One region of the Streptomyces sp. NPDC042336 genome, then DNA from elsewhere that is predicted to be linked to it. Evidence: riboswitches for the same ligand, from Rfam matches in the RefSeq annotation. Region 1 holds a riboswitch; each other region holds the start of a gene.

Evidence for each region. A riboswitch is a leader RNA that binds a small molecule or an ion and turns the genes downstream of it on or off. The one in region 1 is predicted to bind cobalamin.
Region 2: linked by a shared signal. The riboswitch ahead of ACZ6IM_RS30390 (cobalamin biosynthesis protein) and the one ahead of ACZ6IM_RS10620 (GHMP family kinase ATP-binding protein) in region 1 are both predicted to bind cobalamin.
Region 3: linked by a shared signal. The riboswitch ahead of ACZ6IM_RS20855 (ribonucleoside-diphosphate reductase subunit alpha) and the one ahead of ACZ6IM_RS10620 (GHMP family kinase ATP-binding protein) in region 1 are both predicted to bind cobalamin.

The regions. Positions count from the first base shown of each region.
Region 1 is NZ_JBVJEA010000003.1:432,937-436,204, forward strand. Features, by position in the region: gene ACZ6IM_RS10610 (ATP-grasp domain-containing protein) at 1-11, opposite strand, end outside; gene ACZ6IM_RS10615 (cysteine synthase family protein) at 8-1,030, opposite strand; gene ACZ6IM_RS10620 (GHMP family kinase ATP-binding protein) at 1,027-1,833, opposite strand; cobalamin riboswitch at 2,131-2,355, opposite strand; gene ACZ6IM_RS10625 (ferric reductase-like transmembrane domain-containing protein) at 2,569-3,268, shown strand, end outside.
Region 2 is NZ_JBVJEA010000018.1:52,079-55,346, forward strand. Features, by position in the region: gene pitH (low-affinity phosphate transporter PitH) at 1-1,019, shown strand, start outside; gene ACZ6IM_RS30385 (hypothetical protein) at 1,054-1,275, shown strand; cobalamin riboswitch at 1,424-1,569, shown strand; gene ACZ6IM_RS30390 (cobalamin biosynthesis protein) at 1,674-2,639, shown strand; gene ACZ6IM_RS30395 (cobyric acid synthase) at 2,636-3,268, shown strand, end outside.
Region 3 is NZ_JBVJEA010000009.1:140,875-144,142, reverse strand. Features, by position in the region: gene mctP (monocarboxylate uptake permease MctP) at 1-871, shown strand, start outside; gene ACZ6IM_RS20860 (GNAT family N-acetyltransferase) at 950-1,456, shown strand; cobalamin riboswitch at 1,554-1,697, shown strand; gene ACZ6IM_RS20855 (ribonucleoside-diphosphate reductase subunit alpha) at 1,826-3,268, shown strand, end outside.

The DNA.
Region 1 (3,268 bases):
GCCACGGTCATGCCGCCCGCTCCTTCCAGTGGGCCGGGCAGGGAGTGCGCTGCCACGTCATCCTCGACCACGGCATGGTCATCTCCTCCGGAGTGCGGACCTCGAGGGGTTTCAGCGCGGCCGGGTCCAGGGCCTCGGCGTGCCGGGCGAACACGCGCTCCACGTAGCGGTGTCCGGTGTCGGCCCCTACCACCAGGTGCAGTCGGTCGGGGTGACGGCGGGCCTCGTACGTCGCCGTCAGATAGCCGGCACCGGTGGACAGCCCGGCGAACACCGCGTGCTCGCGCAGCAGGGCGACGGCACCGGACATGGCGTGGGTGAAGTCCAGCCAGTGCACGGTGTCGTAGAGATGGTGGCGGACGTTGTCGAAGACGATCGACGAACCGATGCCGGCGATGATCGCCTCGGGATCGTGATGGTCCTGGCTGCCGAAGGTGACGCTGCCGAAGGGCTGGACGCCGACCAGACGCACCGAGGGGTCCGCAACGCGCAGGCGTTCCACGATGCCGCCGGTCGAGGCTCCGGAACCCACCCCGCCGACGACGGTCAGCCGTGCGGCCGGGAACTCCGCCGCGATCCGGTCGGCGACCTCCTGGTAGCCGAGGTAGTGGACGTCGTCGTGGTACTGGCGCATCCAGTGGTGGCCGGGATCCTCGGCGAGGATCTCGCGCACCCGTCGCACCCTCAGTTCCTGGTCGAGCTTGAGGTTCCGCGACGGTCTGACCTGCTCCACCGCGGCGCCGAGGATTTCCAGTTGGGCGAGGGTGGTGGCGTCCACGGTGGTGGACGCGACGATGTGGCACCGCATGCCGTACCGGTGGCAGGCCAGCGCGAGGGCGTAGGCGTAGATGCCGCTGGAGCTGTCGATCAGGGTCTGGCCCGGACGGACCGTGCCCCGCTCCAGCAGATGACGGACAGCGGCCAGGGCCGAGTAGATCTTCATCGACTCGAACCGCAGCAGGACCAGGCCGTCGGTGAGCCGGACGAGGTCCGGGACTTTCAGGGCGTCGGCGATGTGGGGGTGGATCACCCGTAGCCTCCTTGGGTGAAGGTGCACTGGTGGCCGAGCGAGTGGAAGAACGAGGAGAGTTCGGACTTGACCTCGGCCCGTGGGTGTGAGGCGAAGAGATAGCCGGCCAGGCAGCCGGTGTGGGCTACGAAGACGCCGTCGGCGCCGAACCGCTCACGATGAGCCTGCAGGCTGCTGAAGGTCGCCTTGGGCAGCACCTCCTGGGACAACGCGGCGCTGGTCGTCGCGGCCCGGGCGACGGCGGCCGGGTCACCCGAGTCGAAGCCCTTCAGCAGATCGGTCAGACACCGGTGGTACTCCTCGCCGCGGCGCCGGTAGTGGTCCAGCAGCAGGGGAGTGACGGCGGCGGTGTTCACCGTGCCGGGTTCCGTGACGTAGGCGGTGTGGAAGCCGATGTCCTGGCCCAGCCGCCGCACCACCCGGTGCCGGCCGCTGAGGTACAGGGCGAACTCGTCGAGGAAGACGCTGTCGGCGCGCTCGATGTCCGTCAGGACGCCGAGGACCACGTCCGTGTCGTACGGCAGGGAGAAGACACGGAACAGACAGCGCAGCGTCGCCACGATGTCCGCCGTGGAACTGGCCATCCCCACGCCCACCGGAAGTTCGGAGTGGGTGCGCCAGTCGCCAGGGGGCAGGGCGAAACCGTAGTGGTCCAGGAAGAGCCGGGCCGCTGTCGCCGACTTCTCACCCAGTGCCGGCGGACGTGGCGGGCCGGCCGTCGTCCTCGGTGTGAAGTACACCCATGAGTGGCGGTCCACGGGGAAGGACACCACCGCGATCTCGGGATCGGTGTCCGGTCGCAACGGGCCTTGGTACAGCTCGCCCAGAGTGCCGTGGCAGACACCGGACACCGCGCCTCCGGATGAGTCCCGTTCCCGGAGGAAGCCCGCGACGGGTCCGGGCCTCGTCGGCTCCGGTCTGCCGGACGACACACCGGCCCGGGGTCGGTACGGCCGACGCGAACAGGCTGGGTCCCGCACACCGTCCTCCTCCGTACCGGGCGTTGAACACCGACAGGGAAGGAGGCGCGGCCACACGCACGACGTACGACCGCCCATACCGCCAACCCAGTCCACGAGGTCACGTGCACAGCCCGCGGGACGCGGGCGCAGTGGCAGGTCTTCGGACTCGCGGGCACGTCTGCCGAAAGGGCGGACACCTACCGGCCGTCTCTTCCCCGGCCCTGACGCGGGCCCAGTGACACCGACGGCTTTCGTTCCCACTCACCGCTGCGGGACAGTCCCGGACTCACACCGGGTTCCCTCTTGCGTCGCGCCACCGGGCGTCCGGGTGGACGGGAGGCGCGAACCGACTGCGAGGATCAGCGTAGAGGCGCTCGTGCTTCCTGCGACAGTGGAGCCTCGGCGGGTTGTCCTGAATGTGGAGGTGACGCAGAACAAGGTGTGCCTCCACGCGCGGTTCTCGTGGCGGCTCTGGCCGGATAACGCCTTCGGAGATCACTCCCTCATCAGCCAGACTTGTTGCCTCACGCCACATGCGCACCGCTGCTGCGGTGGCCCGTGCCCGGGAGGCCCCTGATGACGTCAGACGTGAGGCCGGACGAAGACGGGGCGATGACCCCGTTGCCCGGAGGGAAACGGCCTCCCGGTGACCGCGTCGCGCTGCGCGGCGATCTGCGGGCCGCCCTGCCCGACGCCACCGCGGCGGTGGTGGTCACGGCGCTCGTGTTCGCGTTCCTGTGGGCGCGCATGGATTCGGGTGCTTCGGACACCGTCGCGGTCATGCCGTTCATGGACGATCCCGGCACCTACTGGATGTACCTGCTCAGCCAGGCGTTCGGCTGGTCGGCCCTGCTGTGGGCGTGGGGCACGGTCATGCTCGGCCTGGTGCTGTCGGGGCCACGCCCCGCCAGGCTGCCGGTCTCCCGGCAGGTGCTGGAGCGCTGGCACCGCACCACCAGCCTGACGACCATGGCCCTGATGTTCGCGCACGCGCTGATGTTCGCGGCGGAACTCGTCCGCTACGAGACGAAGGTGGACTGGGCGCAACGGTTGTGGGTGGCCTTCGCGGACACCTTCGTGCCGGGCTGGTACGACTCCGGAACCGGCCAGGTCGCCATCCCGATCGGCCAGGGCGCCCTGTACCTGGCGATTCCGCTGGGGCTGCTGTTCTACGTCCGGCACCGTATCGGAGCGAACACCTGGCGCCGGCTGCACCGGTTCGTGATCGTCGTGTACGTGCTGAGCGTGTGGCACACCCTGTTGTACGGGACCAACG
Region 2 (3,268 bases), on a different contig from region 1:
TCTTCGCCGCACTGGTCGGCGCGATCCTCTGGAACCTCCTGACCTGGCTGGTCGGACTCCCGTCCAGTTCCTCGCACGCCCTGATGGGCGGTCTGATCGGCGCCGCCGTCGCCTCGGCCGGCATCGGCGCGGTCAACGGCGACGTGCTCGTCACCAAGGTGCTGCTCCCCGCGATCGCCGCCCCGATCGTGGCCGGACTCGCGGCGTTGCTCGCGTCCCGGATGACGTACTCACTGGGCCGCAAGGCCGACGGCAAGGCCGCCGCGAAGGGCTACCGGGCCGGTCAGATCGCCTCCGCCGGTCTGGTCTCGCTGGCCCACGGCACCAACGACGCCCAGAAGACCATGGGCATCATCACCCTCGCCCTGATCGCCGGCGGCTCGCTCGCCCCGGACTCCGACCCGCCCGTGTGGGTCATCCTCAGCGCGGGCCTGGCCATCGCGCTCGGCACCTACCTGGGCGGCTGGCGCATCATCCGCACCATGGGCAAGGGCCTGACCGACCTCCAGCCGCAGCAGGGCTTCGCCGCCCAGACCAGTGCCGCCACGGTCATCCTGGCCTCCTCCCACCTCGGTTTCTCCCTGTCCACCACGCACTCGGTCTCCGGCGCGGTGATGGGCGCGGGCCTCGGCCGCAAGGGCGGCGTGGTCCGCTGGTCCACGGCCACCCGGATGTTCGTCGCCTGGGGCCTGACGCTGCCGGCCGCGGCCCTGGTCGCCGCGCTCGCCGAGTGGGTCTGCCGCGCCGGCGACTGGGGCACGGCCCTCGTCGCGGTGTTCCTGGTCGCCTCCAGCTATGCGATCTGGCGGATCTCCCGCCGCGAGGTCGTCGACCACACCAACGTCGTCGACGGCGACACGGTGGGCGCGGGGGAGCCCGAGCCGGCCGGTGTGGTCACCACGGCGATGGCCGCCGTGTCGCCGCCCCCTGCGGGCGTGACCGAGGACCTGTCGGCCACCGTCCCGGCCCCCGCCACCACTCCCGCCCCCAAGGCCCCGTCGGCCGCCACCACCGTCTGAGCCCGCGTCCCGGGTACGAAGGAAGCGAACCTCCATGAGCATCGACTGGGCAGCCCTCGGCTCCGTCTTCGGCGTCAGCCTCGTGGTCACGGTGGCCCTGGTGGGCCTGTTCACCCTCGGCATCGTCGGCCTCTCCCGCCAGGAGCGGGCCACCGCCGAGGGCGGCTCCGCGACCCTCGCGGTCACCGGCGCGTACGCGTGCTTCGCGGCCTGCACGGCGGCGGTGGCGTACGGGATCTATCTGATCGTCGCCTGAGCGTCGCGCGCTCCGCGGGCGCGCGCCGGGGCGGGGCGCGGGACGGACTCGAACCGTTCCGCGCCCCGCCCTTTCGCGTTCCGGCGCACACCACTCGCGTGTGGGCCTTCGCACACTCCCCCGCCGCAGGTCAACGCCAGGTTGACGGGTGTTCGCGGGGCGTGGTGGACTTCCGGGGCCATCTACGGCGGCAGGAGAGGAAGCCCGGTGCGAATCCGGCGCGGTCCCGCCACTGTGACCGGGGAACAGGAAACCCCGGGAGCCAGGAACTCTCACCGCCGGACTCTTCGAACCAGGGCGTGGACACCCTGAGTGAGGACACGACGCGATGCCCGGCTGCCGCCACCGCTCGACACCCCGTACCAGGTGCCTCCCCGACCCTGTGACCGGCTGAGCCCATGCGTGCCGGACGCGTCTTCGCGTACGGCGCCGCCGCCGGCCTCCTCGGTGACCTCCTCCTCGGCGACCCGCGCCGCGGACACCCGGTCGCCGTGTTCGGCCGTGCCGCGGGCGCCGTGGAACAGGTGCTGTGGCGCGACCACCGGGGCTGGGGCGCCCTGCACACCGCCGTGTGCGCCGGTGGCGCCGTCGCCCTCGGTGCGGCCGCCGCGCACGCCGTACGCCGCTCCCCCGCCGCCCGCGTCGCGCTGACCGGCGCGGCCACCTGGGCCGTGGTCGGCGGCACCTCGCTCGCCCGTGAGGCCGCCGCGATCGGCCGGGCCCTGGAGGCGGGGGACGTCGAGGCGGCGCGGACGCGGCTGCCGCACCTGTGCGGGCGGGACCCGCAGGCGCTGGACGCCGACGGCATCGCCAGGGCCGTCGTGGAGTCCGTCGCGGAGAACACCTCGGACGCGGTGGTGGGCGCCCTGGTGTGGGGCGCCGTGGCGGGTGTGCCCGGGCTGCTCGGCTTCCGGGCCGTCAACACGCTGGACGCCATGGTCGGCCACAGGTCGCCCAGGTACCGCCGCTACGGCTGGGCCTCGGCCCGCCTGGACGACCTCGCGGGCTGGCCGGGCGCCCGCCTCACCGCCGTCCTGGCCACCGTGGCCGGGGGCGATCCGCGGGGCGCCGTACGGGCCTGGCGCGCGGACGCCGACCGGCACCCGAGCCCCAACGCCGGGCCCGTGGAGGCCTCCTTCGCGGGCGCCCTGGGCGTGCGGCTCGGCGGGACGCTCTCCTACGGCGGACGGGTCGAGCACCGGCCCGTCCTCAACGGCGCCGCCGGCCGCCCCGTACGGGCCGGTTCCGGCGACATCGACCGGGCGGTACGGCTGTCCCGGCGCGTGGGCTGGCTGGCGCTGGGCGTGTGCGCGGGCGCGCGGCTGCTCGCGCGCGGCATCGTCAGGAAGGGACGTACGTCATGAACGGTGGCCTGCTCGTCGCCGGCACCACCTCCGACGCCGGCAAGAGCGTCGTCACCGCCGGGATCTGCCGCTGGCTGGTGCGCCAGGGCGTCAAGGTGGCGCCCTTCAAGGCGCAGAACATGTCGCTGAACTCCTTCGTGACCCGCGAGGGCGCGGAGATCGGGCGGGCGCAGGCCATGCAGGCCCAGGCCTGCCGGGTGGAGCCGACCGCGCACATGAACCCCGTGCTCCTCAAGCCCGGCGGGGAGCGCAGCAGCCAGGTCGTGCTGCTCGGCAGGCCCGTCGGCGAGATGAGCGCCCGCGGCTATCACGGCGGGCGCCAGGAGCGGCTGCTCGGCACGGTGCTCGACTCGCTGGCCGAACTGCGCGGCACGTACGACGCGGTGATCTGCGAGGGGGCGGGCAGCCCGGCCGAGATCAACCTGCGCCGCACCGACATCGTGAACATGGGGATCGCCCGGGGCGCCGGACTCCCGGTCCTGGTCGTCGGCGACATCGACCGCGGGGGCGTCTTCGCGTCCTTCTTCGGCACGGTGGCGCTGCTGGCGCCCGAGGACCAGGCGCTGGTCGCCGGGTTCCTGGTGAACAAGTTCCGCGGCGACGTGTCGCTGCTGGAGCCGGGTCTGGAG
Region 3 (3,268 bases), on a different contig from region 1:
GGGCCAGTGGACGTACGCGACCCTCGCGCTCGGCTCGGCCCTCGCACTCTTCATGTATCCGCACTCGATCACCGCCACGCTGTCCTCGCGCAGCCGTGAGGTGATCCGCCGCAACACCACGATCCTGCCGCTGTACTCGCTGATGCTGGGCCTGCTCGCGCTGCTGGGCTTCATGGCCATCGCGGCCGGGGTCAAGGTGGACAACGGCCAGCTGGCGATCCCGCAGCTGTTCGAGAACATGTTCCCGGACTGGTTCGCGGGCGTGGCCTTCGCGGCGATCGGCATCGGCGCCCTGGTCCCGGCGGCGATCATGTCGATCGCGGCCGCGAACCTGTTCACCCGCAACATCTACAAGGACTTCATCAAGCCGGACGCCACGCCGCAACAGGAGACGAAGGTCTCCAAGCTGGTGTCGCTGCTGGTGAAGGTGGGCGCGCTGATCTTCGTCCTGGGCATGGACAAGACCGTCGCGATCAACTTCCAGCTGCTGGGCGGCATCTGGATCCTGCAGACCTTCCCGGCCCTGGTCGGCGGCCTGTTCACCCGCTGGTTCCACCGCTGGGCGCTGCTCGGCGGCTGGGCGGTCGGCATGGTCTACGGCACGGTCGCCGCCTACGGTGTGGCCTCGCCGACGCAGAAGCACTTCGGCGGCTCCTCCGACGAGATCCCCGGCATCGGCGAGATCGGCTACATCGGTCTCACCGCCTTCGTGCTGAACGTGCTGGTCACCGTGGTCCTGACCTTCGTCCTGAGGGCGGTCAAGGCGCCCGACGGCATCGACGAGACCAAGCCGAGCGACTACACGGCGGACGCCGGCGACCCCGGCGTCCAGGTGGAACTGCCGCCGGCCACGGCGGGCAGCTCGCACTGATCCCCGGAGCGCGAACGCGGCGGGCCGTCGGAGAAATCCGGCGGCCCGTTGTCGTACCCGTCGGGCACACTCGGCGTCATGGACTTCGTGATCCGACGTGCGACGGCCGAGGAGTACGACACCCTCGGCGAGATCACCGCGCAGGCCTACCTGCGCGACGGCCTCCTCGACTTCGGGGAGAGCGACTCGTACCTGGACGAGCTGCGCGACGTGGCCAAGCGGGCGGCGGCGGCCGAGGTGCTGGTCGCCGCGGCGGACGGCCGGGTGCTCGGCGGCGTGACCTTCGTGCCGTCCGGCGGTCCCATGGCGGACATCGCGCGCCCCGGCGAGGCCGAGATACGCATGCTCGCCGTCGCCCGCGAGGCGCGTGGCCGCGGGGCGGGCGAGGCGCTCGTACGGGCCTGTGTCGACCGCGCCAGGACGGTGGCCGGTTGCACGGGCGTCGTGCTGTCGACCCAGACCGCCATGCGCACCGCCCACCGCCTCTACGAGCGCCTGGGCTTCGTCCGCACGCCCGACCGCGACTGGAACCCCCTGCCGGAGCTGGACGACATCATGCTGCTCACTTACGAACTGACGCTCTGACGCTCTGGCACCGACCCGAAGCGGGCCCGACGCTACACCCTGACACGGAAGCCAGACACAACATCTGGGGGTGCTGGCGGAGCCCGGCACAAGATGTATGCTCGTGCTCGCTGTCGCCGCAGGGGAATCCGGTGCGAATCCGGAACTGTCCCGCAACGGTGTACTCGTGTGCATCCGTACGTCTTCGCACGTGCGCGCACGCCTGGTCAGTCCGAGGACCTGCCGACAGTGCGCCCGGCCGCCTTGGCCCGGGTGCCATGACGTCCGGGCCTCGTGGAGTGGGCCGGTGGACGCGACGCCGCGTGCGCTCGTGAGCTGCCCCCTGCCCTCCCTCCGCCAGGCCCCGTGCCGAGCGAGGGAGTGCTCCACGTGACCATCGCGCCAGCCGATCCGGCTTCAGCGACCCCGGTGACGGCGACCGGGGAACCCGACGGACCCGGTGCCGCCCTGCTGCGGACCCTGACCGGGCTGACCGCCGACCTCCCCGGCGCCGACCCGGGCCGGGTGGCCGCCGCCGCGCTGCGGGGCCGGTCCGCGCACGCCGACGAGGCCGAGCTGCGGGAGCTGGCCACCGAGGCGGCCGCCGGTCTGATCTCCGAGGACCCGGTCTACTCCCGGCTGGCCGCCCGGCTGCTGACCGTCGGCATCCGCGCCGAGGCCGCCTCCCAGGGCGTCGTCACCTTCACCGACTCCGTCGCCACCGGCCACCGCGAGGGTCTGATCGCCGACCGCACGGCCGCGTTCGTCCGGCTGCACGCGGCCCGCCTCGACGCGCTGATCGACCCGGCCGCCGACGACCGCTTCGGCTACTTCGGACTGCGCACCCTGTACAGCCGCTACCTGCTCCGCCACCCGATCACCCGCAAGACCGTCGAGACGCCCCAGCACTTCCTGCTGCGGGTCGCCGCCGGCCTCGCCGAGGACGACACGGTCCGCGCGGTGGACGAGGTCGCCGCCCTGTACGGCCTGATGAGCCGTCTGGACTACCTGCCCTCCTCCCCCACCCTCTTCAACTCCGGTACTAGGCACGCCCAGATGTCGTCCTGCTACCTCCTGGACTCCCCCAAGGACGAGCTGGACTCCCTCTACGACCGCCTCCACCAGGTCGCCCGCCTCTCCAAGCACGCCGGCGGCATCGGCATCGCCTACTCCCGCGTCCGCGCCCGGGGTTCGCTGATCCGCGGCACCAACGGGCACTCCAACGGCATCGTCCCGTTCCTGAAGACGCTGGACGCCTCGGTCGCCGCCGTGAACCAGGGCGGCCGGCGCAAGGGCGCGGCGGCGGTCTACCTGGAGACCTGGCACGCGGACGTCGAGGAGTTCCTGGAGCTGCGGGACAACACCGGTGAGGACGCCCGCCGTACGCACAACCTGAACCTCGCGCACTGGGTGCCGGACGAGTTCATGCGCCGGGTGGACACCGACGGGACCTGGTCGCTGTTCTCCCCCTCCGACGTCCCGGAGCTGACCGACCTGTGGGGCGAGGAGTTCGACGCGGCGTACCGCAGGGCGGAGGAGGCGGGGCTCGCCCGCAGGACGCTGCCCGCCCGTGAGCTGTACGGCCGCATGATGCGCACCCTCGCGCAGACCGGCAACGGCTGGATGACCTTCAAGGACACCGCCAACCGCACGGCGAACCAGACGGCGACCCCCGGCCACGTCGTCCACTCCTCCAACCTCTGCACGGAGATCCTGGAGGTCACCGACGACGGGGAGACGGCGGTCTGCAACCTGGGCTCGGTCAACCTCGGCGCCTTCGTCGACCCCGCGAGCGGCGACATGGACTGGGACCGGCTGGACGCCACCGTCCGC